DNA from 3 places in the Massilia consociata genome. Region 2 is predicted to be linked to each of the others. Evidence: predicted binding sites of a transcription regulator. Region 2 holds the regulator's gene; each other region holds the start of a gene.
What was found. Region 2 encodes sigma-54, which starts transcription at its own class of promoters, with help from an activator protein. Its sites were predicted from a motif close to TGGCANGNAANCTGCTTT; they were not measured.

Region 1 (10,214 bases), on a different contig from region 2:
ATCCGAAGGCATCAGGTCCGGCGTGAACTGCACGCGGCGGAACTGCATGTCGGTGGCCTGCGCCAGCGACTTTACCAGCAGCGTCTTGCCCAGGCCCGGCACGCCCTCCACCAGCGCGTGGCCGCCCGCCAGCAGGCAGGTCACGAGCAGGTCGACCACCTCTTCCTGCCCGATGATCACGCGCGCCATGCTCGCCTTCAGCGCGCCGATTTTCTCCACCAGTCCGGCAATTTCCTGTTCACTCCACGCTACCGCATCACGTTCAGCCACCACTTACGCTCCCAACGCATATTGAATGATATTGACCGCGAAGCGGGTGTTGTCGACCGCGAGGAACCGCTTGTTGCGGAAGTCGTAGTCCCACTCGCATCCGTAGTCCTTGTTCGAGTACAGCACGCGGATGCGCCCGCCGAACTCGATCGCCTTCAGGTACTCGTGCACCAGGTCGTCGCCCCAGCCATTCAGTTCCCCAGAGGTCGTCGGCGGGCCGTCGAACTTGAAGAAGCACGAATACAGCGGGTGCGTATTCGGGATCTTCTTCAAGGCCGACGCGCCGAAGATCTTCGCCATCTCGGCTTCGAACGACTTGGCGAACAGGCCGTCGATGTCGTGGTTGCAGTCGTCCACGAACACGAAGCCGCCGCCGCGCACGTATTTTTCGAAATTGCGCCGCTCGGCTGGCGTGAACTGCACCAGCTTGTGCCCCGCCAGGTAGCAGAACGGCGCCTGCAGCATCTTCGGATCCGACAGTGCGACCATGCGCTCGGTCGGATCCACCCGCAACGTGGTGTACTCGACGAGCGAGTTCAGCACGTTGCTGGGCATACGGATGTCCACGTCCCAATTGCCCGACTCGTACATCAGGCGCGTGAAGTAGAAATCGAAGGATGCCATAAGCGGGCCATTAAAAAGAAACTCACACCGCGTCGGACAGCGAAGTAAAGTTGAAGTCGCGCACCTTCATCGACGGCAGCACCATCTGGTACGGCACCTCGTCGCCGCCGATGATCTCCGGCTTGCCGAGTTCCTCGATGTTGTTGAGGATGGTGACCGGGCTTTCGTTGAAGCGGAAGTTCTTCACCGGATGCTTGATCTTGCCGTTCTCGACGTAGAAGGTACCGTCGCGGGTCAGGCCGGTGATGAGCAGCGACTGCGGATCGACCATGCGGATGTACCAGGTGCGCGTGACCACGATACCCTTCTTGGTGTTGGCGACCAGCTCGTCCAGCGACTTGGTGCCGCCGGCCATGATCATGTTGCCGTGGCCCGCCGTGGCCTGCTTGCCGGTCTTCTGCGCCCAGAATGGCGAATACTCGAGCGAGGCGACGCGGCCGTTCTTGATCAGGTCGGTACGCTTGCGGGCGAGCATGGTCTCGTTGTCCCACGGCGCCACCGGCACGTCCGGGTTCCACGGGTCGGCCCAGATGTTGACCTGCTCGTCGAACAGCTTCTCGCCCAGGCGGTTGCCGCCGCCCTTCTTGGCCAGGAAGCTGCGGCCTTCGTCGGCCGAGCGCGCGCTGAAGGAAGCGAACATGTTGCCGAGGATTTCCGAGGTCGCGGCCGGCTCCAGGATCACGGTGTAGCGGCCCGGTTCCAGTGCTTTCGCATCGACCGAGCGCAGCGCCTTGTCGATCGCGATCTCGGCGGCTTCCGCGGCATTGAAGCGGCGCGCATCGACCGCCGAGCGGGTCACCCAGCCCGAACCGCGGCCGTCTTCGGTGCGCGCGGTGCAGGTAAAGGAGAGGTCGGTGAATTCCTGGAAGCCGAACACGCCCTTCGAGTTGGCGATGCAGGCAAAGCGGGTGCTGTCGGTGAAGAAGCCGGCCGTGACCAGCTTCTTGGCGCGCGCCTGGCCGATCGCCGCGGCCGCCACGTCGGCGCGGTAGGCCGGGTCGATCGCGGCCGTGGTCGACATGAAGGTCTTGGTGGTGAGGTAGTCCTGCTTGCTCACGGCCGGCACGAATTCCGGATTTTCCGGCGCCAGGCGCGCCAGCTCCTCGGCGCGGCGCACGGCCTTTTCCAGCGACTTGTCGTCGAACTCGTTGACCACGGCGGTACCCACGCGCTTGCCGAAGGCGACGCGCACGGCCAGCTGGGTGTCTTCGGTCAGGCCCGAGGTCGACACGCTGTTGCGCGCGAAACGGATGTTACCGGTCTGGTTGCCTTCGATCGAGATGCTGCATTCGTCGGCTTTCGAGAAACCGATCACGCGGTCGGCGATGCGCTTGGCTTGTTCCTGGTTCAGCTGTTTCATGTGTTTCTCCCCTCAACCGATCTTGCGTGCGGTGTTGATGACGTTGATGCCATTGAAGCGGCTGGTAGACGACCCGTGCGAGACCGCGCTGACCTGGCTCGGCTGGCCCTTGCCGTCGAAGAACGAGCCGCCCATGCGCCAGTCGCGTTCGTCGCAGATGGCGCTGCAGGCATTCCAGAATTCCTGGGTATTGGTCTGGTAGGCCACGTCTTCCAGCGGGCCCGTGATCTTGCCGTTCCGGATCTCGTAGAACAGCGTGCCGCCGAACTGGGAGTTGTAGCGCTGCTGGTCGATCGAGTAGGAGCCGCGGCCGAGGATGTAGATGCCCTTCTTGACGTCCTTGATCATCTCGTCCGGTGTGAGCCGGGCCTTGCCCGGCTCCAGCGAGATGTTCGGCATGCGCTGGAACTGGATGGTGCTCCAGCTGTCCGCGTACGAGCAGCCGTGCGATTCTTTTTCTCCGATGATGTGGGCCTGGTCGCGTGTGGCCTGGTAGTTGACCAGGATGCCGTTGCGGATGATGTCCCACTTCTTGGCGCGCACGCCTTCGTCGTCGTAGCCGATCAGGCCGAGCGAGCCCGGCGTGGTGCGGTCGGCAACGAAATTCACGCGCTCGGAGCCGTACTTGAATTTCTTCGATTCCCACTTGTCCAGGCCCACGAAGCTGGTGCCGGCGTAGTTGGCTTCGTAGCCGAGCACGCGGTCCAGTTCGGTCGGGTGGCCGACGTTCTCGTGGATGGTCAGGAACAGGTGTTCGGGGCTCAGCACCAGGTCGTACTTGCCCGGCTCGACCGACTTGGCGGTGAGCTTCTCGCGCGCCTGCTTTCCCGCCAGCCTTGCATCCTCGACGATGTCGTAGGAGTTGGTGTACAGCGTAGTGACGCCGCCGGCGGCCCGCACCTTGTCGCTGGCTTTCGCATCGAAGTACTCGTAGCCCATCGACACCGGCGAGCTCAGGCCCGCACGCGAGCGGAACTTGCCGCTGGCCTTGTCGACGGCGGTGGCGTTGATCGGCGCCCACAGGCGGTGGACGTCCTGGTCGATGTAGGAGCCGTCGGTGGAAGCAAAATACTTCTGCTGGTTGATCTGGAACAGCGACGCGGTCATGAAGTTGGCGCCGGCGTCCAGGCCCGCCTTGTTGGCCGCGATCAGCATGTCGGCCTTCTGCTTGACCGGAATGGCGCGCCAGTCCTTCAGGACCGGGGTGGCCCAGGCCACTTCGCCCACGCCTTTGACCGGCGCCAGGCGCACCGGCTCGGTCTGCAGCTTGGCGTTGGCCTTGGCGATCGCCACCGCCTGGCGCGCCGCCTCGGCCACGCTGTCCGGGGTCATGCTGTTGGTCGAGGCGAAGCCGTAGGCGCCGTTGGCGATCACGCGCACGCCCACGCCGCTCGACTCGGTGTTGCTGATGTTCTCGACGTTCAGGTCGCGCGTGATGATGAACTGGTTCAGGTAGCGGCCGATGCGCACGTCGCAGTAGGACGCGCCGGCCTTGGTCGCGGCATTCAGCGCGACGTCGGCCAGGACCTTCTTGGCGCTGGCGGCCATCGGGTTGAGCAGCTCTTCGGCGGCGATGGCGTTGCCGAAGACGGGGATCAGCATGGCGCCCGCGGTGCCGGCGCCGATCTGGAGGAATTTACGACGTTCCATTTCTATGAGTTTCCCTATGATCCGTCATTCCCGCGCAGGCGGGAATCCAAGTTCGTAGCGTCGTGGTAGCGCATGCAAAATCGGGTTCCCGCCTTCGCGGGAACGACGTTGGTTTGGGCCGCTGGCTTTTTACACCGCGTCCGACAGCGACGTGAAGTTGAAATCGCGGATCTTCATCGCCGGGATCAGCATCGAGTAGTTCGCCTCGTCGCCGCCGATCACCAGCGGCCTGCCGATCTCGTCGATGTTGTTGAGCATCGTGATCGGGCTCTCGTTGAAGCGGAAGTTCTTGATCGGATGCTTGACCTTGCCGTTCTCGATGTAGAAGGTGCCGTCGCGGGTCAGGCCGGTGACCAGCACCGACTGCGGGTCCACCATGCGGATGTACCAGGTACGGGTGACCAGTACGCCCTTCTTGGTGTTGGCGATCAGCTCGGCCGTGCTCTTGTCGGTGCCGGCCATGATGATGTTGCCGGCGCTGCCGATGGCGCGCTGGTTCTTCTGCCTGGCCCAGTACTGCGAATAGTTCAGCGCATTGATGCGGCCGTCCTTGACCAGGTGGGTGCGTTCGCGCGGCAGCATGTTGCCGTCCCACGGCAGCACCGGCACGTCCTTGTCCCACGGGTCGGACCAGATGTTGACCTGCTGGTCGAACAGCTTGTCGCCCAGGCGGTTGGCGCCGCCCTTCTTCGACAGGAAGCTGCGGCCCTCGTCGGCCATGCGGGCATTGAAGCCGCCGATCATGAAGGTCAGCAGGTCGCTGGTGGCGGACGGCTCCATCACCACGGTGTAGCGGCCCGGCTCGAGCGCCTTGGCGTCCACCGAGCGCAGCGCCTTTTCGATCGCCACGTCGGCCGCTTCGCGCGGGTCGAATTTCGCCACGTCACGCGCCGAACGCTTGACCCAGCCCGAACCGCGGCCGTCTTCGGTGCGCACGGTGCAGGTGAAGTCGAGCGAGGTGGCGACCTGGTGGCCGAACACGCCGTTCGAGTTGGCGATGGTTTCGAAGCTGGCGCGGTCGGTGAGGAAGCCGGCCGACACCAGGCCCTTCTTGCGGCAGGCTTCCATCGCGTAGGCGGCGGCCTGGGCGCGGAATTCCGGGTCGATGTCGGCGGTGCGCTGGACGAAGGTCTCGGAGGATTTGTAGGCGGTCTTGGCGATCGCCGGCATGAATTCCGGGTTCTCCGGCGCCAGGCGCGCCAGGTCTTCGGCGCGGCGCACGGCGCGCTCGAGCGACTTGTCGTCGAACTCGTTGATGGTGGCGGTGCCCTGGCGCTTGCCGAAGGCGACCTGCACCGTGATGCGGGTGTCGTCGGCCAGGCCGGCGGTGGAGACGGCATTGCGGGCAAAGCGGATGTTGCCGATGCGGCTGCCTTCGACGTTGACGATGCACTCGTCGGCTTTCGAGAGCGACAGCACGCGGTCGGTGATGCGCTTGGTCTGGTCCTGGTTCAGGATGCTCATGGGTGTCCTTCTCCTCAGCCGATCTTGCGGGCGGTGTTGATGACGTTGATGCCGTTGAAGCGCGTGGTCGACGAGCCGTGCGACACGATACTGATCTGCGGCGGCTGTCCTTTGCCGTCGAAGAAGGAACCACCCATGCGCCAGTCGCGCTCGTCGCAGATGGCCGAGCAGGCGTTCCAGAATTCCAGGGTGTTGGACTGGTAGGCCACGTCTTCCAGCATCGGGCCGATCTTGCCGTCCTTGATCTCGTAGAACAGCTGGCCGCCGAACTGGGAGTTGTAGCGCTGCTGGTCGATCGAGAACGAGCCGTCGCCGACGATGTAGATGCCCTTCTTGATGTCCTTGACCATCTCGTCCGGGGTCAGGCGCTTCTTGCCGGGCGCCAGCGACACGTTCGGCATGCGCTGGAACTGCACCGAGTTCCAGCTGTCGGCGTACGAGCAGCCGTGCGATTCCTTCTCGCCGATGATGTGGGCCTGGTCGCGCGTGGCCTGGTAGTTGACCAGGATGCCGTCCTTGATGATGTCCCAGCGCTTGGTCTTGACGCCTTCGTCGTCGTAGCCGACCGCGCCCAGCGAACCCGGGGTGGTCTTGTCGGCGTACAGGTTGACCATCGGGTTGCCGTACTTGAATTTCTTCGATTCCCACTTGTCGAGCGTGGCGAAGCTGGTGCCGGCGTAGTTGGCTTCGTAGCCGAGCACGCGGTCCAGTTCCGTCGGGTGGCCGACGTTCTCGTGGATCGTCAGCCACAGGTGTTCCGGCGACAGCATCAGGTCGTACTTGCCCGGCACGACCGACTTGGCGGTCAGCTTGGCCTTGGCGTCGCGGCCGGCGGCGCGCGCGTCCTCGATGATGTCGTAGGAATTGGTGTACAGGGTGGCGACGCCGCCCGCGGCCTTGAGCTTGTCTTCCTTGCGGGGGGTGAGGTATTCGTAGCCCATGCCGACCGGCGAGCCCAGGCCGGAGCGCGAACGGAACTTGCCGGTGCTCTTGTCCACGGCGGTGGCCTGGAACGGCGCCCACAGGCGGTGCACGTCCTGCTCGATGTAGGAGCCGTCGGTGGAGGCGAAATATTTCTGCTGGTTCACCTGGAACAGCATCGAATTCATGAAGGTCGCGCCGCCTTCCATGCCGGCCTTGTTGGCGGCGATGAGCAGGTCCGCTTTCTCCTTGATCGGCACGGTGCGCCAGTCCTTCTTGATCGGCGTGGCCCAGGAAACGTCACCGACGCCCTTGACTGGAGCCAAGCGCACCGGTTCGGACTGCAGCTTGGCGTTGGCCTTGGCGATCGCCACCGCCTGGCGCGCCGCGTTGGCGATGCCGTCGCTGCTCATGTCCGAGGTGGCGGCGAAGCCGTAGGCGCCGTTGGCGATCACGCGCACGCCCACGCCGGCGGACTCGGTGTTGGCCACGTTCTCGACGTTCAGGTCGCGGGTGGTGATGAACTGGTTCAGGTAACGGCCGATGCGCACGTCGGCGTAGCTGGCGCCGGCCTTGGTGGCGGCGTTCAGCGCGACGTCGGCCAGCGCCTTCTTGGCGGCCGTCGGCATGCTGCTGAGCAGTTCTTCAGCGGCGATGGCGCGGCTGAACGGGACGAGCGTGGAGGCGAGCGCCAGGCTGCTGAAATTGAGAAAGGTACGGCGTTCCATAATGTCTCCTGAAATCAACCTACTTCTGGGCAGCGGTCCCGCTTTGTGGGCGGCCCGCTCTTGTATGTACGGCGGAGGAAGCGTCTTTACCGGGCGAAAATAGGCCTCGGCAAACTTGTCAACCTTAGCAGCAACTTGGGATTTTGAATAGGCAATTGTTATGCCAGATCAAAACATCGGCCGGGCACATGATGTTTGCGCACGACGGTGTTCGTGAACGTGTCCGCCGGTGTGTCCGCTACCTGTCCGGCGACTGTCCGCCCGCCTGCCGCGGACACATGGGCGGACAAGGTGCGGGCGCGATATGCATACGCGGACAAGGCTTGACTGTCCGCGCCGTGTGACCGATCATCGGCGCGGCGGCGGCGCCCTGCCCGGCCGCGAACAATCACTTGGAGACCTCGAACCGATGAAACGACTGATCCTGGCCGCAGGTATCGCTGCAACCCTGGCCACCGGCTTGAGCGCCGCTGGCGTCGCGCAGGCCGACGACGCCCTGAAGGCAGCCATCGCGGGCGAACACCGCAGCGCCGCCAACAAGGCACGCGACGCGGCGCGCCACCCGTACGAAACCCTGACCTTCTTCGGCATCAAGCCGAACATGACGGTGGTGGAGCTGTCGCCGTCGGGCGGTTGGTACACCGAGATCCTGGCGCCCTACCTGCGCCAGAACGGCAAGCTGATCGGCGCCGGCGAGGAAATCGCGCCGGAGAAGCGCTACGGCATGGCCTTCAAGAAGAAGCTCGATTCGAACCCGGCGGTCTTCGACAAGGTGGTCCCGGGCATCTTCGAACCGCCGACCCGCTACCAGATCGCGGCGCCGAACAGCGTTGACATGGTGCTCACCTTCCGCAACCTGCACAACTGGGCCGGCCACGGCGACGAAGCGCTGAAGAACACCTTCAAGGAAATCCACAAGGTGCTGAAACCGGGCGGCGTGCTGGGCATCGTCGACCACCGCCTCCCTAGCTCGATGACGCAGGACGCCAAGGCTTCCAGCGGCTACGTGCACGAAGCCTGGGTCATCAAGATGGTCGAGAGCGCCGGCTTCAAGCTGGCCGCCAAGTCGGAAGTCAACGCCAACCCGAAGGACACCGCCAACCACGAAAAGGGCGTGTGGACCCTGCCGCCGGTGCTGGCCAACAAGGACAAGGACCGCGAGAAGTACCTGGCGATCGGCGAGAGCGACCGCATGACGCTCAAGTTCGTCAAGCAGTAAGACCGCCGTCATCCGTACGGGAAAGGGGCAGTCCGATGGGCTGCCCCTTTTTCGTGACGATTCGAGTATTTCATTCGGCGGCGAGCGTGTATATTCTTGCGGTTGAGTATCAATCAAGCCACCGAAGGAATTCATGAAAACCGCACGCCTTGCCGCCGCCGTGGCATTCGCCCTGTCCGGCCTCGTCCACGCCCAGGACACCTCCCCTCCGCCCGCCCCGACGCCTGCGACGCCGCCCTCGCCCGCGGTCGCGACGCCGTCCGCCACCAAGGCCCCTGCCCTGCCGGCGGTCGAGAATTCGGTGGTCAAGATCTTCGCCACCGTGCGCCGTCCCGACCCGTACAAGCCGTGGGCGAAGCAGTCCCCTAGCGACGTGACCGGCTCGGGCGTGATCATCGAAGGCAAGCGCATCCTCACCAACGCCCACGTGGTCGGCTACGCCAGCCAGGTCGAGGTGCAGGCCAGCCAGTCGGGCGACAAGGTCCCGGCCAGGGTGATCGCGCTGGCGCGCGGCCTGGATCTCGCCGTGCTGGAACTGGAAGACCCGTCCTTCTTCGACAAGCGCCCGCCCGTGCAGCGCGCAGCCGTGCTGCCGGACGTGCGCGAAGCCGTGTACGCCTACGGCTATCCGGTCGGCGGCAATTCGCTGTCCACTACCCGCGGCATCGTCTCGCGCGTGGAATTCGTCGGCTACGGCTCGTTCAGCTCGGGCCTGCGCATCCAGATCGACGCGCCGATCAACCCGGGCAACAGCGGCGGGCCGGTGATCGCCGGCGACAAGATGATCGGCCTGGCGTTCTCGATGGCGGCGGGCGCCCAGAACATCGGCTACGTGATCCCGAACGAAGAGATCGAACTGTTCCTGAAGGACGTGGCAGACGGCCGCTACGACGGCAAGCCGCTGCTGCACGACAGCATCCAGACGCTCGAGAACCCGGCGCTGCGCCAGTTCCTGAAGCTCGACAAGTCGGTGGCCGGCGCGGTGGTGCACAAGCCGTACAGGACCGACGCAGGCTGGCCGCTGAAGGAGTGGGACATCATCACCCACATCGGCGAGCACCCGATCGACAACCAGGGCATGGTGCAGCTGGGCGCGAACCTGCGCGTGCGCTTCCAGTACCGCATCCAGCAGGTAGCGAAGAACGGCAAGGTGCCGATGACGATCGTCCGCAACGGCAAGCAGATGAAGGTCGAGGTGCCGGCCAGCGGCCCGCGTCCCCTGCTCATTCCCGACCTGAACGGCGGCTATCCGTCCTACTTCGTGTACGGCCCGGTGACGTTCACGCGCGCGACGGCCGAGTTCCTGTCCTTCCTGGTGACGAATGCCGGGGCGATGAACGCCTACAGCTTCAACGCCAGCCCGCTGGTGACGCGGCGCGGCGACTCGCCGGACGCGACGCGCGAGGAACTGGTGGTGGTCAGCAGCCCGTTCTTCCCGCACAAGCTGGTCAGCGGCTACAGCAACCGCTTCGGCTCGGTGGTCGACACGGTCAACGGCGTCAAGATCCGCAGCCTGGCGCACCTGGTGTCGACCCTGCGCGACCTGAAGGACGAGCACGTCGTGTTCCAGTTCGAGCAGCGCTACGGCGAGACCATGATCCTGCCGCGCAAGGCGGTGATGGATGCGACCGAGGCGATCCTGTCCGACAACGGGATCCGGACGCAGGGGTCGGAGGACATGATGCGGGTGTGGGGCGGGAAGTAAGCCCTAGCGGCTTCTCATGCAAAATCGGATCCCCGCCTGCGCGGGGATGACGGATCAAATTGCGTTGGTCCCAAGACCGTCGTTCCCGCGCAGGCGGGAACCCAATTTCAACAAACCTTCAGGGCAAGGCGCAGCGCCGAAGACAGTACGCCTGTACGGCGAGGCGATGCAACGCAGCCATGGAGGTGTTGATAGGTTCTCTTAAACCTTCTTTTCCTTCTTCACCGGCACAAACAGCAAATCCTGGAAGTCATAGCTGAAGTCCGTCTCCGT
Region 2 (10,214 bases):
CCTGGTCGCGGTGGCCTGCGGCGCCAACATGAACTTCGACCGCCTGCGCTTCGTCGCGGAACGCGCCGAACTGGGCGAATCGCGCGAAGCCGTGTTCGCGGTAACGATTCCCGAGCAGCGCGGCAGCTTCCGGCGCTTCTGCGCGCTGGTCGGCCCGCGCAACGTCACCGAATTCAACTACCGCATCAGCGACGCGCGCCAGGCGCACATCTTCGTGGGCGTGCAGGTGGGCAGCCGCAGCGAGTCGGGCCTGCTGGCGCGCACCTTCGAGGAGCACGACTTCCGCACCCTGGATTTGACCCACGACGAACTGGCCAAGCTGCACATCCGCCACCTGGTGGGCGGAAAGAGCGCGCTGGCGCAGGACGAATTGCTGTATCGTTTCGAGTTTCCCGAACGTCCGGGTGCGCTCATGCGCTTCCTGGACAGCATGGCGCCGAACTGGAACATCTCGCTGTTCCACTACCGCAACCAGGGCGGCGACGTCGGACGCATCCTGGTCGGCCTGCAGGTGCCGGCAGCGGAGATGGACGAGTTTCGGCAGTTCCTGGCCACGCTCGGCTACCGGTACTGGGACGAGAGCAGCAACCCGGTCTACAAGTTGTTTTTGGGGGCATGATCCCCATTGTGTGGACAGGTGATCCCTCGTCCGCACATTTTGTTGAACGTGGGCGGCCATGCCGTCCACCCTAGGCGCCACAAGCGCATTGCGTATGAATACTCCTGATCAATCGCCTCTTGGCAAAACCTCGGCCTACCAGAGCCAGTACGCCCCCGAACTCCTGTTCCCGATCCCGCGCCAGCAAAAGCGCGAGGAAATCGGCCTGGGCACGGGCACCCTGCCCTTCTTCGGCGTCGATATCTGGAACGCCTACGAGCTGTCGTGGCTGAACATGCGCGGCAAGCCGCAGGTGGCCATCGCCACCATCACGGCCCCAAGCGATTCGCCCAACATCGTCGAATCGAAGTCCTTCAAGCTGTACCTGAACTCGTTCAACCAGACCCGCCTGGCCGGCACCGACGCGCTGGCCGAACTGCTGCGCCAGGACCTGTCCGCCGCCTTCGGCGCCCCGGTCCACGTGAGCATCACGACGCCGGACGCCTTCGACACCCTCAAGATGGGCGAGCTCGACGGTACCCTGCTGGACCGCCTCGACGTGGAGATCGACCAGTACGTGCCTTCGCCGCAGCTCCTGAGCGCGAACACCGAGGAAGCACCGGTCGAGGAAACCCTGGTGTCGCACCTGCTGAAGTCGAACTGCCTCGTCACCGGCCAGCCGGACTGGGGTACCGTCCAGATCCGCTACGTCGGCCCGCAGATCGACCAGGAAGGCCTGCTCAAGTACCTGATCGGCTTTCGCGAGCACAATGAGTTCCACGAGCAGTGCGTCGAGCGCATCTTCATGGACGTGCTGCGCCAGTGCAAGCCGAGCAAGCTCGCGGTCTATGCCCGCTACACCCGCCGTGGCGGGCTCGACATCAATCCATGGCGCGCCAACTTCAGCACCGGCAAGCCGGGCAACCTGCGTACCGCGCGCCAGTAACGCTTCGCAAGGCACAGGTGCTCGCCGCCTGTGCGTTTTTGGCTACAACGGTGTCAAGGCATGAATGGCAAAATGACACTGGCACATACTGCTTAAAATATGGGCAGCATGTGTGCAAAAGTCGGTTTTTTACCTACCCGGCATGCATTTGCAAGGTCGCAGGTGGGATTTCAATTGGGAAATTGCGTTTTGCTGTAACCAGGATTTCGTAGCAAAAAAATACGTTTTTGCCGAGTTGGTGTATCGTACTTCACTGTATGTACGTACAGATGCGAAATCGAATGTCACGGCCCCGAAACAGGCCTATAATTCCGCCTCGCAAGCGCCCTTACCTGTGCATGGCACAAAAGTTATGACGAACCTAAGCAAAATCCTCTCCCTCGAGAACGTGCAACTGGACCTCGAAGTCTCCAGCAAGAAGCGTGCTTTCGAGCAGGCTGGCCTGATTTTCGAGAACAACTGCGGTATCGCGCGTTCGACCGTGTCGGACAACCTGTTCGCACGCGAGCGTCTCGGCTCCACCGGGCTGGGTCATGGCGTAGCCGTGCCGCATGGCCGGATCAAGGGCTCCAAGAGCCTCAAGTCGCCGCTGGCGGCCTTCGTGCGCCTGAAGGAACCGATTCCCTTCGAGTCACCCGACGGCCAGCCGGTCAACCTGCTGTTCTTCCTCCTGATCCCGGACCATGTCACCCAGCAGCACCTCGAGATCCTGTCGGAAATCGCCGAGCTGTTCTCGGACGAAGCGGTGAGGACGGCCCTGGCGACCGATCCAGACCCGAAGTCGGTCCATGAGCGCATCATCAACTGGCAACCTAGTCTGCAGGCGTTGGGCTGATTTGTATTAGACTGTCTGTGCGGCAATGTCGCCGCGCACCGAAGCCATGCCCATGCTGCAGACTCCGCTGACCATCCAGCGCTTGTATGACGACAACCGCGACAGCCTGCAGCTCGGCTGGTTCGCGGGCTTCCCCGGCGGCGAACGCCAGATCGCAGGCGACGCCGCCTCGGCTGCCGACCAGGTGGGCCACCTGAACCTGATCCACCCGGGCCGCATCCAGGTGTTCGGGCACCAGGAACTGAATTACTACCACCGCCTGAAATCGAGCTCGCGCACCCATGTGATCGGCGAGCTGATCGGCGGCGGCCCGCCGGCCCTGATCATCGCACAGGGCCTGGAAACCCCGCCCGACATCCTGGCCATCTGCGACGAGCAGAACATCCCCCTGTTCTCGACTCCGCTGCCGGCGGCGCAGGTGATCGACTTCCTGCGCGTGTATCTGTCCAAGAAGCTGGCGCAGCGCGTCATCATGCACGGCGTGTTCATGGACGTGCTGGGCGTGGGGGTGCTCATCACGGGCGAATCCGGCCTCGGCAAGAGCGAACTCGGCCTGGAACTGATCTCGCGCTCGCACGGCCTGGTGGCCGACGACGCGGTGGAATTCTCGCGCATCGCGCCGAACATGATCGAGGGCCGCTGCCCGCCGCTGCTGCAGAACCTGCTCGAAGTGCGCGGCCTGGGCTTGTTGGACATCAAGGCGATCTTCGGCGAGACCGCGGTGCGCCGCAAGATGCGGCTGAAGCTCATCGTGCACCTGGTCAAGCGCGGTACGCTCGACGAGGAAGTCGAGCGCCTGCCCTTCCACCACCCGACCGAAGACGTGCTCGGGCTGCCGATCCGCAAGGTCGTGATCCCCGTCGCGGCCGGCCGCAACATCGCGGTGCTGCTGGAGGCGGCGGTGCGCAACACGATCCTGCAACTGCGCGGCATCGACACGCTGCAGGAATTCATGGAGCGCCAACGCCAGGCGATGAGCGGCGACTAAGGTTTCACCCCATGTCCTCATAGGAGAACAGGGACAAGCGCGGGGCGCTTGCGGTATCATCGCCGCATGCACATCGTCCTCATCACCGGTATTTCCGGCTCGGGCAAATCGGTTGCCCTCAATGTCCTCGAAGACGCAGGTTATTACTGCGTCGACAACCTCCCGCCGGCGCTGCTGCCGGCCCTGGTCTACGCCGTCAGCGAGAAAGGCACCGAGCGGATCGCCGTCGCGGTCGACGCGCGCAGCGCCGAGTCGCTGGTGGAACTGCCCGTGAGCGTGCGCCACCTGAAGGAAGAAGGCCACAACGTCAAGGTCATGTTCCTGACCTCGAGCACGCATTCGCTGGTCGCGCGCTTCTCCGAAACCCGCCGCAGCCACCCGCTGTCGCACGAACTGCGCCCGGGCGAGAACCCGGCATCGCGCCGCACGCTCATCGAATGCATCGCCGAGGAGCGCGAGCGCCTGTCGGCAATCGAGAACCTCGGCCACGTGATCGACACGTCCGAACTGTCCGCCAACAAGCTGCGTGCCTGGATCAAGGAACTGGCCGACGTCGAACATGCGCCGCTGACCCTGTTCTTCGAGTCCTTCGCCTTCAAGGTGGGCGTGCCGCTGGATGCGGACTTCGTGTTCGACGTGCGCGCGATCCCGAACCCCTATTACGACCTGGCCTTGCGCCCGCTGACGGGCAAGGATGCGCCGGTGATCGCCTTCCTCGATGCGCAGCCGAGCGCGGCCGAAATGCTGGAAGACATCCGTGCGTTCGTCGAGAAGTGGCTGCCCTCGTTCAAGACGGACAACCGCAGCTACCTGACGGTGGCGGTGGGCTGCACCGGCGGACAGCACCGGTCGGTGTACATGGCGGAGCGGCTGGGAGCCTACTTCAACAGTACCGAGCGCGTCATCGTGCGGCATCGGGAGCAGCCGAAGCACATTACCGTCTGATACGGTCTTTAGGTCCATCCGGAACGTAGGGTGGGCAGGTTTTCCTGCCCACGCGTTCAACTCACACCAGAGCTGCCGGCCCGGCTGATTCACCGTTAACTATCACCGCATGGGCGGGAGACCCGCCCACCCTACAGACCATCAGGCCAGGTGCCGCAGCGGGTGCGCGTAGTCCGGCCATACCGGCTCGAAGAAGCGCGCCACCATCGCCGGCGTCACCTGCTCCAGCGTCGGCGGGTTCCATTTCGGCGCATTGTCCTTGTCGATCACCAGCGCGCGCACGCCTTCGAGCACTTCGCCATGCTCGAAATTGCGGCGCACCAGGTTGCGCTCCATGCGCAGGCAGTCGGCCACGTCCAGCGAGGCGCCGCGCAGCAGAAGCTCGCGCGTCACGCACATCATGAGGGGCGAGCGCTGGCGCATCGCCTTCAGGGCCTTCTGCGCGAACGGGTTTTCGTCGCGCGAGAGCGACTCCATGATGGCCGGCACCGAGGCCGCGCCGAAGTGCGCGTCGATCACTGCGCGCTGCGCCTGCAGCTCGCTTGCACCTGCCTGGCTTGCAAACTGCGCGGCAAACGCGCGGATCGCCTCCGGCAATTGCGCGCCCAGGGTCGATTCCACCAGCGCCATCAGCTCGCCGAGCCGTTCTCCCGGCATGAACACGTCCGCCAGCCCGACATAGAGCGCGTCCGCCGCGCCGATCGTCAGCCCGGTCAGGCCCAGGTACTGGCCCAGCTGCCCCGGGGCATGCGACAGGAAATGGCTGCCGCCCACGTCGGGGAACAGGCCGATGTTCACTTCCGGCATCGCCATCCTGGTACGGTCGGTCACGATACGCAGGCCGCAACCGGGGCCACCCTGCGCGATGCCCATGCCGCCGCCCATCACCACGCCGTCCATGACGGCGATGTAGGGCTTCGGATAGAAGTGGATCAGGTGGTTCAGCGCGTATTCTTCGGTGAAGAAATCTTCCAGCAGCGCGCTGCCGCCGGTCGGGCCGACGCGGCCCATCTCGTGGAAGAAACGGATGTCGCCGCCCGCGCACAGGGCTTTCTCGCTGGTGCTGGTGATGAGCACCGCATCGACGGCGGCGCTGTCCTGCCAGTCCAGCAGGATGGCGGTCAATGCGCGCACCATGTCCAGCGACAGCGAGTTCAGGGCTTTCGGGCGGTCAAGCGTGATGACGCCGGTACGGTTGGCGACGCGCGTCAGGACGGTATCGGTCATGGCAGTGCTCTGTGATCGAAAAGACATGCATTCTACAGAACACTCGGGCCGGTGCGATATCTTTACAAAGCAAAAAGGGCGTCCCCTCAGACGCCCTTGCTGTGATTACCGCGGTGTGTGCGTAGGTGTTACGCTGCGGCGGCTTCGCCGTTGTCCGGCATGCGCTTGTGCGCTACGTGATTATGGTTTTGAAGCATGGATTTGTGTTTCAGAACCTGCCTGTCCAGCCTGTCCATCAGCGTGTCGATTGCCGCATAAAGGTCTTGCGCCGCACTGGCCACGTGCAAAATCTTGCCAGATACCTGTAGGTTGATCTCGGCTTTCTGCCGTTTTTCTTTTTCGGTGAGGTTATCGATGGCGAGGAACACGTGGGTGTCGATCACGTGGTCGAAATGGCGGGTAATGCGCTCGAGCTTATTCTGAACGTATTCACGGATGGCGGGGGTGACTTCGAGATGGTGGCCACTGATTGTGAGGTTCATACACACTCCTTTGGGAAGGTGCCCTGCCCGCGCCACAAGGTGAGAGTGGGCAGTAGCTTTACAGGGATTTGCGGAGGCTGACGGGCGGAATCTTGAGCGCTTCGCGGTATTTGGCAACCGTCCGGCGCGCAATGACCATACCTTGTTCCCCGAGCATCTCCGCGATCTTGCTGTCGGATAAAGGGTTCCTAGGGTCTTCTGCTCCTGTCAATTGCGCAATGAGAGCGCGGATCGCCGTCGAGGAGGCTTCTCCCCCCGCTTCGGTGGCGACATGGCTTCCGAAGAAGTACTTCAGCTCGAACATGCCGTGCGGGGTCAGCATGTATTTCTGCGTTGTGACACGAGAAATTGTGCTCTCGTGTAGACCTAGTGTATCAGCTATCTCACGTAAAACAAGAGGGCGCATGGCAACCGCGCCGTGGCTGAAAAAGTTGCGCTGGCGCTCGACGATTGCCTCGGCAACACGCAGGATCGTGTCGAAACGCTGGCGCATGTTCTTGATCAGCCACTTCGCTTCCTGCAGCTGCGCGCCCATCTGGCTTTCGCTTTTTCCCTGCTTGAGCAGGTTCGCGTACAGCGTGTTCACGCGCAGGCGCGGCATCACTTCCGGGTTCAGCGAAACGGCCCAGCCGTTCTTGGCGCGGCGCACGATCACGTCCGGCACCACATAGTCGGAGACGCCCGATGCGAACGCCGCGCCGGGATGCGGGTTGCACCTGCGGACCACGGCCTGCACCTCGCGCAGGTCTTCGTCGTCGCAATCCAGGGCCTTTTTCAGCTTGGTATATTCGCGCTGCGCGAACCAGGTCAGGTAACCCTCGACGATCTTCAAGGCGAGGCGCCGCGTCACCAGGGGCACGCCCGGCATGCGGCGGATCTGCAGCGCCAGGCATTCGGCCGCGCTGCGCGCGCCGACGCCGACCGGGTCCAGGCTCTGGACCAGGGCCAGCGCGCAGCGCAGTTCGTCCATCTCGATCTCGAGCTCAGCTGGCAGGCGCGCGTGGATCTCGTCCAGCGGCTCTTCCAGGTAGCCGTTGTCGTCGAGGGCGTCGATCACGAGTTCGACCAGGGCGCGGTCGCGCATTGCGCAACTGGTGGTGCGCACCTGCTCCATCAGGTGCTCGCGCAGCGTGAGGCCGCAGGCTTCCAGTTGCGGGCGGCCGTCTTCGTCGTCGCCACTGCGCGCACCGCCGCCTTCGCCACCCCAGTCCATGTCGCCATCGCCACGCTCGCCGTCGTGGTCGTGGCCATCGCCCTCGCCCTGCGCACCGTCGGCGGAAGCGCCCTGCTCCTGCGCCGGCTGCGCGGCCGGCGCTTCGCCGTTGGCGGGCGCCTGGTTGATGGCGCCGTCGGCCAGCAGCCGCACCGAACGGTCGAGCGGATCGTCGAGCCGTTCGAGCAGCGGGTTGTCGCCCAGGATCTGTTCGATTTCCTGGTGCAGTTCGAGCGTGGATAGCTGCAGCAGGCGGATCGACTGCTGCAGTTGCGGCGTGAGCGCCAGGTGCTGCGAGGTGCGGAGTTGCAGTGACTGTTTCATTGCCTAATGGTCGTGACGAGATGCAGTACTACATGCGGAAGTGTTCACCCAGATACACGCGCCGCACGGATTCGTTGGCGATGATGTCGTCAGGACGGCCCGAGGCGAGCACCGCCCCCTGGTTGATGATGTAGGCGCGGTCGCAGATGCCGAGCGTCTCGCGGACGTTGTGGTCGGTGATCAGGACGCCGATGTTGCGCTCCTTCAGGAAGCGCACGATGCGCTGGATCTCGATGACCGCGATCGGGTCCACGCCCGCGAACGGTTCGTCGAGCAGCACGAAGCGCGGGTTGGTCGCCAGCGCGCGCGCGATCTCCACGCGGCGGCGCTCGCCGCCGGACAGCGACATCGCCGGGTTCTCGCGCAGCTTCTCGATCTGCAGCTCGGCCAGCAGGGTGTCGAGGCGCTCGTTGATCTGGTCTTTTGGCAGCGCCTTGCCGTCCACGCGCTGCAGTTCCAGCACGGCGCGGATGTTCTCTTCCACCGTCAGCTTGCGGAACACCGAGGCTTCCTGCGGCAGGTAGGACAGGCCGAGCACCGCGCGGCGGTGGATCGGCAGGCTCGTGATGTCGGTGCCGTTGATGTCGATGGTGCCGGCATCCGACGGCACCAGGCCGACGATCATGTAGAACGAGGTGGTCTTGCCGGCGCCGTTGGGCCCCAGCAGGCCGACCACTTCGCCGCATTCGACCTGCAGCGACACGTCGCGCACCACCAGCCGTTTGCCGTAGCTCTTCTGCAGGCCCTTGACGACCAGGGTGCTGCAGTCTTCGCGGCCTGCCGTTTCGCGCGCTGCCGTCATTGCTTGGCGCCTTCCGACGTGGTGCGGCGCGGGGCGATGATCAGGGTGCCGCGGCCGCCGCCGACCTTGCTCGCGCCGCTCGGGTCGTTGCGCACCTGCGCGACTTCCCGGCGGTTGTCGTAGGAGATGAAGGGACCCTTGATCTCGTTGGTCATGCGGCCGTTTTCCAGCTCGCGCACTTCGGCGCTGGAGAACAGCTTGACCAGTTCGGCGCGCTCGTCGTATTCGATGCGCTGGGCCTGGCCCTCGACCCACAGGTTCGGGCCGCCGTCACGCTTCTGGCGGAAGGTGGCCAGCTTGCCCGGCGCTGCGGTGAGCGTCACGCTCATGTAGCCTTCCGGCGTTTCCTTCATCACGGCGCGGTCGGACTTCAGGACCAGGGTGCCGCGCGTGAGCACGACGTTGCCGGTCAGGGTGCGGGTCTGCGTGACCTCGTCGACGTCGAGGGTGTCGAAGTTGATCACGGCCTCCTTGAGCGAGTCGGCGCGCTCGGCAAAGGCGCTGAGCGATGCCAGGCCAAGGAAGACGGCTGCGATGAGTTTTTTCATTGAATGCTTGTCCTGTGTTGTTTGCTGGCCGCTAGCGCTGGCGCGGCGGATAGACGATCTGGCCGCGGCTGGCAAGGTGCAGCTTCTGGGTGGCGTTGTTGGCCACCATGCCGGTGCCGCGCACGGTGGCGGCGCCGAGCTGCATCTCGACCGGCTTGTCGGTCTTCATGATCTCTTCGTCGGGCAGCACGGTGAGCGCCTGGGTGCGCACGCGCAGCGCTTCGCTGGTCGGCGTGGCCGGGCGCTGGATGTCCACGTTGCCGAGCAGGTCGACGCGGTGCTCTTCATGGTAGATGCGGCCGCGGTCGGCCACCACGGTCATGCGCGGACGGCCCGGGGTCATGCCCTGCACCACCGGCTGTTCGACCACGGAGACATCGCCCATCGGCGTGTGCGCCAGGCGCTTGCCCGACACCACGTAGCTCGGCTTGCCGTCCTGCGTCATGCGCACGAACGAGAAATTCTCGACGATGTAGTCGGGTTCGGACCCCGGCCCGCCCAGGCGGCCGTCGAGCTCGTCGCTCTCCATCACCTGCAGCAGCCAGAAACTGCCGAAGGCGCAGAACACGCCGATCATCATGATGCTCAAGAGCTTCCAGCGGTGGGCGGTGCGCTTGTAGTTGACCATGGCGTCCTGACCGTGTTCAGGCGAAATACGGCGCCAGCGCCTGTTCGTAGGTACCCTGGGCGCGCATGATCATGTCGCACACCTCGCGCACGGCGCCGCGGCCGCCCGGGTTCTTCGTCACGTAATGGGCGCGGTACTGCACCTCCGGGTGGCCCGAGGGCACGGTGATGGCGAAACCCACGCGCGTAAAGAGCGGCAGGTCGATCACGTCGTCGCCGATGTAGCCGCAGTCCTCGGCCGTGAAGCCGGTAGCCGCGAGCAGCTCGCCAAAGCCGATGCGCTTGTCGTGGATGCCCTGGTAGACATGCGAGATGCCCAGGTCGCCGGCGCGCTTGACCACGATCGGCGATTTGCGCGCGCTGATGATCGCGGTCTGCACGCCGGTCTTGTTCAGCAGCTGGATGCCGAGGCCGTCGAGCACGTTGAAGGTCTTGGTGACCTCCCCTTCCGGGCCATAGGTCAGGCTGCCGTCGGTGAGGATGCCGTCGACGTCGAAGATCATGACTTTCACGCGCGCGGCGCGCTGCATGTGTTCCAGCGGGGTCAGCTGAACGCTCATCAGATCACCTTGGCGCGGGTCAGGTCGTGGATGTGCAGCGCGCCGACCAGGCGGTCATCCGCGTCCACCACGAGCATCTGGTTGATGCGGAATTCTTCCATGACGGCGACGGCATCCAC
Region 3 (10,214 bases), on a different contig from region 2:
GTGATGCTGCTGCCTGGGTGGAGAGCACGCTGCCCAGCACCGTGTTGGGCCGGTAGGTCGCCAGGCCCTTGAGCCCAGCGTGCCAGGCCTGGCTGTACAGGTCGCGGAAATCCTCGAAGGGATAATCTTCCGGGACGTTGACGGTCTTCGAGATCGCGGTGTCGATGAAGGGCTGGACCGCTTGCACCATGCGCAGGTGGTCGATCGCGCGCATCTCCAGCGCGGTCACGAACTGCGGCGGCAGCCTGTCCGTGGCGTGGCCCATCTGGCGGTACAGGCGCCAGGCATGGTCCTCGACGGCATAGCTGCGCATGGTTCCGTCGGCCATGCGCTTCTTGCGCTGGTAGGTCCAGGCATAGGGCGGTTCGATGCCGTTCGAGGCATTGTCGGCAAAGGCCAGCGAGATGGTGCCGGTCGGCGCAATCGATAGCAGGTGCGAGTTGCGGATGCCGTACAGGCGGATCGCCTCGCGCAGCCATTCGGGCAGGCGGGCGGTGAACTCGCCGTCCAGGTACTGCTCGGCATCGAACAGCGGGAACGGCCCTTTTTCGCGCGCCAGCTGGACCGAGGTGGCATAGGCGGCATCGCGCAGCGTTTCGGCGATGCGCGCCGCCATGGCGCGGCCTTCCTCCGAATCGTAGCGCAAGCCCAGCATGACGAGGGCGCTGCCCAGGCCCAGGAAGCCGAGGCCCACGCGGCGCTTGGCCTGCGACTCGGCCGCCTGTTGCGGCAGCGGCCATTCGGTGGCGTCGAGCACCAGGTCGAGCATGCGCACGGCCACCGCGGCGACTTCGCACATGCGCTCGAAATCGAAACCCGGGTTGGCGCCGAAAGGGTCAAGCACGAAGGCGGTGAGGTTCACCGAACCGAGGTCGCAGCAGCCGTAGGCGGGAAGGGGTTGCTCGCCGCAGGGGTTGGTGGCGTGCAGGTCTTCCGCATACCAGAGGTTGTTTTCCAGGTTCATGCGGTCGACGAACAGCACGCCCGGCTCGGCGTGGTCGTAGGTTGAGGCGATGATCTTGTCCCACAGGTCGCGTGCGCGGACCTGGCGGTAGGACCAGCGCCCGTCGTCCAGCCGGCACGCGGTGGCCATGTCTTCTTCGCCCGGCTCGGCCTGGTGCACCAGGTGGAACAGCTCGTCCGCCTCGACCGCTTCCATGAAGTCGTCGGTGACGCCGACCGAGATGTTGAAGTTGGTGAGGCCGCCTTCGTCCTTGGCCGCGATGAAGCGTTCGATGTCGGGATGGTCGATGCGCAGCACGCCCATCTGGGCGCCGCGCCGGGCGCCCGCCGATTCGACCGTGCGGCAAGAGGCGTCGAACACTTCCATGTACGACACCGGTCCCGAGGCACGCGAGCGGGTGCCGCGTACCTTGCTGCCCATCGGGCGGATGGCGCTGAAGTCGTAGCCCACGCCGCCGCCGCGCCGCATGGTCTCGGCCGCTTCGGCGAGGGCGGTGTAGATGCCGGGCAGGTCGCCATCCATGCCGGAGATCGAATCGCCGACCGGCTGGACGAAGCAGTTGATCAGGGTGGCCTGCAGGCCGAGGCCGGCGGCGGAATTGATGCGTCCGGCCGGCACGAAGCCCTGTTCCTGCGCCCACAGGAACTGCGCCTCACGCTCGGCGCGCTGGTGTTCGGGTTCGAGCGCCGCGAGGGCGCGCGCCACGCGCCGGCGCACGTCGGCGATGCCGGTTTCCTCGCCCTTGGCGTATTTCTCGCGCAGGACGTCGAGCGAGACCTCTTGTGGCGCAAGCAAGGTGGCCGGATGGTCGCTTGCATTCATGGTGCGCTTCGCTCCTGCATGAATGCCGCGCCCATCAGGGCTTGTCGAGGATGATGTGCGGTGCGGCCGGGTCGGTGGCGCCGGCAATCGGGCTGCCGGCGGTGGCCGAGGTGGCCGAGCCCGCCGGGGCGGACGGCACAGGCGAGACGGCCGGGCTGGCCTGGGCGGCCAGGCGCGTTTCCAGTTCCACCACGCGCAGTTCGAGCGCTTCGAGCTTGGCGCGGGTCTTGGCCAGCACCTGGGCCTGGATGTCGAACTCTTCGCGGGTGACGAGGTCGAGCTTCGAGAAGCCCTGGGTCATCATCGCCTTGACGTTGCGCTCGATGTCCTTGGCCGGCGTGCTCTCGAGGGCCTGGTTGAGCTTGCCTTGCAGGTCGTTGAAGAAGTTGTTCATGTCCGAGTTCCTATTCGTGCGGGCCGGCTGCACCACCACGGTGCACCCGCTGCCCGCCTTGGTGCGTGGCGCCGCGCGCGGTGTGGAAAAGCGTTTCCGTTGCGCGGTTTTCCTGGGTTGATCGAATCGCAAATGGGGCGGATGGCTGAGAAAACAAGCACCGACGCCCCTTTTTTGGCTGGCACGCATCCTGCTAAACAGTTGTCAGGCGTGTAGCAAACAGGATTGTAAACCGCAACGGCCCGCACCGTTGAGAATAAGGGGAATGTCATGAAGCGCAACACAAGTGCAGCAGCAGCGACCTGGGCCATCCTGGCCTTTTCCAGTGTTCCTGCGCTCGCGCAGGACGCTGCTCCTGAGCACCAAATCAGCTACAACGCCGCCATCACCAGCGATTACCGTTACCGCGGCCTGTCGCAGACCAGTCTCGATCCGGCGCTGCAGGGCGGCGCCGACTACGTACACGGCCCGACCGGCCTGTACGTGGGCACCTGGCTGTCCACCATCAAGTGGACCAGGGACCTCGGCGGCGACGGCAACATCGAATGGGACCTGTATGCCGGCAAGCGCGGCCAACTGACGGAATCCGTCACCTACGACGTCGGCGGCCTGTATTACTGGTATCCGACGAACGGCCTGAATCCGAACGCGAACACCTTCGAACTGTACGGCCGCCTCGGCTTCGGCCCGGCCTACGTCAAGTATTCGCAATCGACCACCAACCTGTTCGGCACCGCCAACAGCAAGCGCAGCGGCTATCTCGACGTCGGCGCCGATCTCGATGTCGGCAACGGCTTCGTGCTCAACCTGCACGTTGGCCGCCAGAAGGTGCGCAATAACAGCCCGCTGTCGTACACCGACTACAAGGTCGGCGTCACCAAGGACCTGGGTGCAGCGACGCTGTCGCTGGCCTGGATCAAGGCCAACACGGACCTGTACCTGAACCCGGAAGGCAAGAACCTGGGCAAGTCCGGCGCCATCCTGACCGTGTCCAAAACTTTCTGATCGTAAAGAGGCATCACCATGAAAATGATTACCGCCATCATCAAACCCTTCAAGCTCGACGAGGTGCGCGAAGCGCTGTCGGAGATCAATGTGCAGGGCATGACGGTGACCGAAGTGAAAGGCTTCGGCCGCCAGAAGGGCCACACCGAGCTGTACCGCGGCGCGGAGTACGTGGTCGACTTCTTGCCAAAAATCAAGATCGAGGCGGCCGTCGACGATGCCGTGCTCGACCAGGTCATCGACGCCATCCAGGGCGCGGCCCGCACGGGCAAGATCGGTGACGGCAAGATTTTCGTGGCCGACCTGAACCAGGTCATCCGTATCCGTACCGGCGAGACCGGCAACGAAGCACTGTAAGGGGAACCCTCGATGAAACTCACGACACGAATCCTGGCCGGCCTGGTTGCCGCCGGCCTGGCGCTGCCGGCGCTTGCGGCGCCCACCATCAACAAGGGCGACACCGCGTGGATGTTCGTCGCCACGCTGCTGGTGATCATGATGTCGATCCCCGGCCTGGCGCTGTTCTACGGCGGCCTGGTGCGTGCCAAGAACATGCTGTCGGTGCTGATGCAGGTGTTCATGGTCTTTTCGCTGGTCATCGTGCTGTGGTGCCTGTACGGCTACTCGCTGGCCTTCACGCAGGGCAATGCCTTCATCGGCGGTTTCGACCGCGTGTTCCTGAACGGCATCTACGATGCGGCCGCCGGCACCTTCAGCCAGGCCGCCACCTTCAGCAAGGAGACGATGATCCCCGAGTTCATCTTCGTCGCCTTCCAGGGCACCTTCGCCGCCATCACCTGCGCGCTGATCGTCGGCGCCTTCGCCGAACGCGTGCGCTTCTCGGCAGTGCTGCTGTTCATCGTGCTGTGGTTCACCTTCGGCTACCTGCCGGTGGCCCACATGGTCTGGTTCTGGGCAGGCCCTGACGCGATTTCGGATGCGGCCTCGCTGGCCACCGTCACCGAGAGTGCCGGCTTCTTGTGGCAGCACGGCGCGCTCGACTTCGCGGGCGGCACCGTGGTGCACATCAACGCGGCGGTGGCCGGCCTGGTGGGCGCCTACATGATCGGCAAGCGCATCGGCCTGGGCCGTGAATCGATGGCCCCGCATTCGCTCACCATGACCATGATCGGCGGCTCGCTGCTGTGGGTGGGCTGGTTCGGCTTCAACGCCGGCTCGGCGCTGGAGGCGGGCGACGTCGCCGCGCTGGCCTTCATCAACACCCTGCTGGCCACCGCCGCCGCTGCCGTGTCGTGGATGTTCGGCGAGTGGGCCTTCAAGCGCAAGCCGTCGCTGCTGGGCGCGGTGTCCGGCGCCGTCTCCGGCCTGGTGGCGATCACCCCGGGCGCCGGCTTCGTCGGCCCGATGGGCGCCCTGGTCATGGGTTTGCTGGCGGGTGTCGTCTGCCTGTGGGGCGTGACGGGCCTGAAGCGCCTGCTGGGCGCCGACGATTCGCTCGACGTGTTCGGCGTGCACGGCGTGGGCGGCATCCTGGGTGCGCTGCTCACCGGCGTGTTCGCGGCGCCGCAGCTGGGCGGGCAGGGCGTGTGGGACTACGTCGCCAACAAGGCTTCGCCAGACTACTCGATCGCCGGCCAGCTGCTGGTGCAGGCGGAGGCGGTCGGCGTCACCATCGTGTGGTCGGCGTTCGTGGCCTTCGTTGCCTTCAAGCTGGTGGACGTCGTCGTCGGCCTGCGCGTGCCGGCCGATGCCGAGCGTGAAGGGCTGGACATTACCAGCCATGGAGAGTCGGCTTACCACTTGTAAGCCGGTTCTCGTCCGGGAAAGGCGCCTGCGGGCGCCTTTTTTCATTCTGGCAATCGTGCGCCTTTAAAGTGGCTTCTTCGTCCATATATGAGGCTACCGATATAATTCGAAAAAGCCACTACTAGGACGTCCATCTCATGGTTCCGCACCTCGCCACTGCCCTGACGGGCCCCTTGCTCGACCTGGAAAAGAAAATTCTCGAGGCCACGCCCGCGATCGAACGCTGGTTCCGCCTCGAGTGGCAGGAGCATACGCCGCCGTTCTATTGCTCGGTCGACTTGCGCAACGCCGGCTACAAGCTGGCGCCGGTCGACACCAATTTGTTCCCGGGCGGCTTCAACAACCTGTCCACCGAAATGCTGCCGCTGACGGTGCAGGCTGCCATGGCCGCGATCGACAAGTACTGCCCGGACGCGCGCAACCTTTTGATGATCCCGGAAACGCACACGCGCAACCCGATGTACCTGCAGAACGTGGCGCGCCTGATGCAGATCTTCCGCCAGACCGGCCTGCACGTGCGCCTCGGTTCGCTGTCGCCGGACGTCACCCAGCCCACCCCGCTGGCACTGCCAGATGGAAACATGCTGGTCGTCGAGCCGCTGGTGCGCTCGCCGAATGGCCGCCGCGTCGGCCTGGCCGATTTCGATCCTTGCACCATCCTGCTGAACAACGACCTGTCGAGCGGCATCCCCGCAATCCTCGAAAACATCCACGAGCAGTCGCTGCTGCCGCCGCTGCACGCGGGCTGGGCGCTGCGCCGCAAGAGCAACCACTTCAAGGCCTTCGACGAAGTCGCCAAGAAGTTCGGCAAGCTGATCGAGATCGATCCCTGGCTGGTCAACCCGCTGCACAGCAAGGTCGGCGAGGTCGACCTGCAGCAGGACGTCGGCACCGAGCAACTGGCCGATGCGGTGTCGGCGCTGCTCTCGAAGATCAAGAAGAAGTACAAGGAATACGGCATGAAGGAGCAGAAGCCCTTCGTGATCGTGAAGCCGGACGCCGGCACCTACGGCATGGGCGTCATGACGGTGAAGGACGCCAGCGAAGTGCGCGACCTGAGCCGCGCCCAGCGCAACAAGATGACCGTCATCAAGGATGGCGTCGCCGTCACCGACATGATCGTGCAGGAAGGCGTGCCCACTTTCGAATCCATCAACGATGCGGTGGCCGAGCCGGTGGTATACATGATCGACCGCTATGTGGTGGGTGGCTTCTACCGCGTGCACGCCGAGCGCGGCATCGACCAGAACCTGAATGCGCCGGGTTCGCAGTACGTGCCGCTGGCGTTTGCCCAGCAGCATGCGGTGCCGGACCTGAAGGCCAAGCCGGGCACGGCGGCGCCGAACCGCTTCTACGTGTACGGCGTGGTGGCGCGCCTGGGCCTGCTGGCCGCTTCGCTCGAGCTCGAGCGCACCGATCCGAATCCCGAGGTTTATTAATCGATCAGGTAGCGGTGCCGACGCTGTCCCAGTCGTCTTCGCCCTTGTAGCGGATCATCCAGTTGACGGCGTGGTGCCATTCCAGCACCACGCCCGGGTTCAGGCCGGCCGGCGCCTCGCGCCCGTGCTGCTGGGCGTCGCGCACCGCCCAGTGCATGCGGACCAGGCGGTCGGCCCAGTCCAGGATGTCTTCTTTCGGGCGCAGGCGGATCGCCGCGCGCAGCATGAGGGCGTCGCCTTCGTCGTGCGGGAACAGCGGCAGGATCGCGTCGACCTTCGACGCACGCACCGGCAGGCCGAGGTCCTCCACCAGTCCGGCGCACCAGCCCAGGAAATACAGCGCTTCGAGCCGCCAGGAAAAGCGGATGGCATCGCCTTCGTCGGGCGTGTCGTTGAAGAGGAAGGCGGCTTCGTCGTTTGACAGCCAGGCGCGGCGCTCGCCGGCCGAGAAATAATTCTTCAAAAAAGCGTTCTGTTGCAAAGTGGCGGCGCCGACCACTCCCCAGAGCGCGACCAGCCGGCGCCACAATTCGTCTTCGGAGCGCAGCGCCGTGTCGCCGGCACCCTCGATGATGAGGAGGTCGGGGTTGGTGGGAATCCCGAGCTGTGTCAGTAATGCTTCGTTTGCCGCCCTGCGTGCTTCTGGTGTCATGTCGCATCCCGGATTCGTTTGCAGGACGATAACACCATGGCGACGCCTCAGTCGCCCTTTTGCACCAGGTACATGAAGTGCGAACGCAGCACCGGGGCCACGGCGGTCAGGATCTCGGGAACCAGGTAAGGGACGCGCGCCAGCAGCCGGTGGATGGGCGGCGCCAGCATGAGGCTGCGGTAACGGCGGCGTTCGCCGGGCCACCAGGCGTCGAGCTCGGCCCGCGTGACCTTGCGCACGTTGCGGTTGCGCGGATTGTCGTAGCGAAAGTCGAAGACGAGGCACCAGCCGCCGGGACGCAGCGCACGCCACATCTGCGCCGCCAGTTCCTGCCGTACGCTCGGGTCGAGGATGGAGGAGAAGACGGTCTGGGCGCTGACCAGGTCGTAACCATGCGGGGCCAGGGTGTCGAGCGGGCCGAGGTGCCAGGTGACGCCGCCAGCGGTAAAGTGGCGTGCGTAGTCGAGCCGGTCTTGCTGGAGTTCGGTGCCGGTGAGCTTGCCCGGGTTGGCGCCCCAGTCGATCAGCTGGCGCAGGAAGCCGCCGGTTCCGCAGCCGACGTCGAGCACCCGCGTGCCGGACAGGTCGCCGCCGACCGTGTCGGAAAGCAAGGCGGCAAAGGCGCGCGAACGGGCTGCCACCTGCTGCTGGATCTCCGGCCGGTACCAGGCGTAGCGCTCCAGTGCCGCGCCGCCATGCCATTCCCGGTACACATGCTGGATGCGTTCCTGTTCTGCCTGGTTGTCGATGTGCGGGCTCATGGCTTTCAATGGTCGCGTAGCCGAAGAAGAGGCAGTTTGCGCTGCCTCAGGCGTCCGGCAGGGATTGCACAATTTGCTACTCGGCATTTTTACCCTGCACTGGCTCGGTGCATAAAGCGGGGCCTGTCCGCGAGAAACCGCGTTTCCGGCTAAAATCAGGGCATTCCCTGCATTGGATACCCCATGAAAATCGCTTTCCTCGCCGATCCGCTCTCCACGTTCAAGATCTACAAGGATTCGACCTTTGCCATGATGCGTGAAGCGGCCAGGCGCGGCCACGCCGTCTACGCCTTCGAGCAGCGCGACATGGTGCTGGAAGAGGGCGTGGTGACGGCGCAAGTCACGCGCCTGCATCTCACCGGCGAAGCGGACACCTGGTACCGCGCCGATGCGCCCGAGATCGTGCAGCTGTCCGCCTTCGATGCCGTCATCGAGCGCAAGGACCCGCCTTTCGACATGGAATACGTGTACGGCACCTACCTGCTGGAACTGGCCGAGCGCCAGGGCGCACGCGTACTCAACCGTCCGGGGGCGATCCGCGACCACAACGAGAAGCTGACGATCGGCCAGTTCAGCGAATTCACTTCGCCGACACTGGTCTCGTCCGACCCGGCCAGGTTGCGCGCCTTCCACGGCAAGCACGGCGACGTGATCTTCAAGCCGCTCGACGGCATGGGCGGCGCCGGCATCTTCCGTGTGAAGGATGACGGCATGAACCTGGGTTCGGTGATCGAATCGCTGACCGGCAACGGCAAGCACACGATCATGGCGCAGAAGTTCATCCCGGCCATCAAACAGGGCGACAAGCGGGTGCTGGTCATCGGCGGCAAGCCGGTGCCGTTCACGCTGGCGCGTATCCCGCAGGGCAATGAAGTGCGGGGTAACCTGGCCGCCGGCGGCCTGGGCGTGGCGCAGCCGATCACCGCGCGCGAGCGCGAGATCGCCGAGGCGCTGGGGCCGGTGCTGGCCGCGCGCGGCTTATTGCTGGTAGGATTGGACGTGATCGGGGATTTCCTGACCGAAGTGAACGTCACCAGCCCGACCTGCTTCCAGGAAATCACCGACCAGACCGGATTCGACGTGGCCGCGATGTTCATCGACGCGGTCGAACGGCACGTCCATACTGAAAACTGAATTGAAAGATAGCTGAGAAGCACATGGTAGGCATCCTGCTGCTGACCCACGCTCCGCTGGGCCAGGCATTCATCGCGGCGGTGGCGCACGTATTCCGTGGCCCCACCGAGCGCTTCGAGGCGATCGACGTGACCGCCGACCAGGACCTGGCCGAGGTGAATTGCCTCGCCAAGGACGCGATCGCGCGCCTGGACGAAGGCGACGGCGTGCTGGTCATCACCGACATCAAGGGCGGTACGCCGTCCAACTGCTGCAACTCGCTGGCCGACGCCGGCCACGTGGAAGTCATCGCGGGCATCAGCCTGCCGATGCTGCTGCGTGCGATCACCTACCGCCGCGACACCCTCGACGTGGTGGTGGAAATGGCCCTGGCCGGCGCCCAGAACGGCGCGGTACGGGTGGATAACCGGATCCGCGTCGGATCCAGCTGAACAACCAAGCTGAAAAGCGAGCGAATAACATCTTTGGCCACGGGCACATAACGAGAATATGATTCAACAAGAACTCGAAATCATCAACAAGCTGGGCCTGCACGCCCGCGCCTCCGCCAAATTCACCCAACTGGCTGCCAAGTTCAAGAGCGATGTCTGGCTCACCCGTAACGGCCGCCGCATCAATGCCAAGTCGATCATGGGCGTCATGATGCTCGCCGCCGGCAAGGGCGCCAAGGTGCTGCTCGAGGCGGACGGCCCGGACGAAGAGGCGTGCATCGCCGCGCTGTCGGGCCTGGTCAACGACAAGTTCGGCGAAAGCGAGTAATGCCGCGCGAAGCGGCAACACCCCGCCACACGGGATCTTCGATGGCATCGTTCACGCTCCACGGCATTCCGGTTTCGCGCGGCATCTCGATCGGCCGTGCGCACCTGCTCACGCCCGCGGCGCTCGACGTCAAGCATTACCTGGTCCCGGAGGAGCAGGTCGAAGCGGAGGTCAAGCGCCTGCAGGACGCCATCGCGGAAGTCCATCGCGGCCTGCAGGCCCTGTGGACCGAGCTGCCGAAGGATGCCCCGACCGAACTGGGCGCCTTCATCGACGTGCACGCCCTGATCCTGTCGGATCCGATGATCTCGGAAGCGCCGCTCGACATCATCCGCACCCGCCACTACAACGCCGAATGGGCGCTGGTGACCCAGATCGATGAACTGTCGGCCCAGTTCGACGAGATCGAGGACGAATACCTGCGCGAGCGCAAGCACGACATCCAGCAGGTCGCCGAGCGCGTGCTCAAGGTCCTGATGGGCACCGCCCTGAACGTGCCGCCGGTGTACAGCGGCGA

Region 1: the regulator sigma-54 is predicted to act here: its motif matches at 7,166-7,183, upstream of ACFFJK_RS20320 (TldD/PmbA family protein).
Region 3: the regulator sigma-54 is predicted to act here: its motif matches at 2,360-2,377, upstream of ACFFJK_RS22245 (TorF family putative porin).

What each region holds. Positions count from the first base shown of each region.
Region 1 is NZ_JBHLWP010000020.1:43,827-54,040, reverse strand. Features, by position in the region: gene ACFFJK_RS20345 (AAA family ATPase) at 1-270, opposite strand, end outside; gene ACFFJK_RS20340 (DUF4159 domain-containing protein) at 274-894, opposite strand; gene ACFFJK_RS20335 (TldD/PmbA family protein) at 917-2,254, opposite strand; gene ACFFJK_RS20330 (TldD/PmbA family protein) at 2,267-3,904, opposite strand; gene ACFFJK_RS20325 (TldD/PmbA family protein) at 4,034-5,368, opposite strand; gene ACFFJK_RS20320 (TldD/PmbA family protein) at 5,383-7,017, opposite strand; gene ACFFJK_RS20315 (class I SAM-dependent methyltransferase) at 7,427-8,236, shown strand; gene ACFFJK_RS20310 (S1C family serine protease) at 8,370-9,941, shown strand; gene ACFFJK_RS20305 (serine hydrolase) at 10,143-10,214, opposite strand, start outside.
Region 2 is NZ_JBHLWP010000016.1:174,429-184,642, forward strand. Features, by position in the region: gene ilvA (threonine ammonia-lyase, biosynthetic) at 1-619, shown strand, start outside; gene queF (NADPH-dependent 7-cyano-7-deazaguanine reductase QueF) at 714-1,544, shown strand; gene ACFFJK_RS17950 (PTS sugar transporter subunit IIA) at 1,897-2,379, shown strand; gene hprK (HPr(Ser) kinase/phosphatase) at 2,432-3,367, shown strand; gene rapZ (RNase adapter RapZ) at 3,434-4,312, shown strand; gene ACFFJK_RS17965 (enoyl-CoA hydratase/isomerase family protein) at 4,454-5,539, opposite strand; gene hpf (ribosome hibernation-promoting factor, HPF/YfiA family) at 5,668-6,021, opposite strand; gene ACFFJK_RS17975 (RNA polymerase factor sigma-54) at 6,080-7,558, opposite strand; gene lptB (LPS export ABC transporter ATP-binding protein) at 7,587-8,360, opposite strand; gene lptA (lipopolysaccharide transport periplasmic protein LptA) at 8,357-8,908, opposite strand; gene lptC (LPS export ABC transporter periplasmic protein LptC) at 8,940-9,536, opposite strand; gene ACFFJK_RS17995 (KdsC family phosphatase) at 9,553-10,095, opposite strand; gene ACFFJK_RS18000 (KpsF/GutQ family sugar-phosphate isomerase) at 10,095-10,214, opposite strand, start outside.
Region 3 is NZ_JBHLWP010000033.1:15,080-25,293, forward strand. Features, by position in the region: gene ACFFJK_RS22230 (adenosylcobalamin-dependent ribonucleoside-diphosphate reductase) at 1-1,786, opposite strand, end outside; partial or broken gene ACFFJK_RS22235 (accessory factor UbiK family protein) at 1,956-2,180, opposite strand; gene ACFFJK_RS22240 (hypothetical protein) at 2,179-2,301, shown strand; gene ACFFJK_RS22245 (TorF family putative porin) at 2,451-3,185, shown strand; gene glnK (P-II family nitrogen regulator) at 3,204-3,542, shown strand; gene amt (ammonium transporter) at 3,555-4,952, shown strand; gene gshA (glutamate--cysteine ligase) at 5,090-6,391, shown strand; gene ACFFJK_RS22265 (DUF4272 domain-containing protein) at 6,396-7,043, opposite strand; gene ACFFJK_RS22270 (class I SAM-dependent methyltransferase) at 7,091-7,804, opposite strand; gene gshB (glutathione synthase) at 7,988-8,938, shown strand; gene ACFFJK_RS22280 (PTS sugar transporter subunit IIA) at 8,962-9,369, shown strand; gene ACFFJK_RS22285 (HPr family phosphocarrier protein) at 9,428-9,697, shown strand; gene ptsP (phosphoenolpyruvate--protein phosphotransferase) at 9,739-10,214, shown strand, end outside.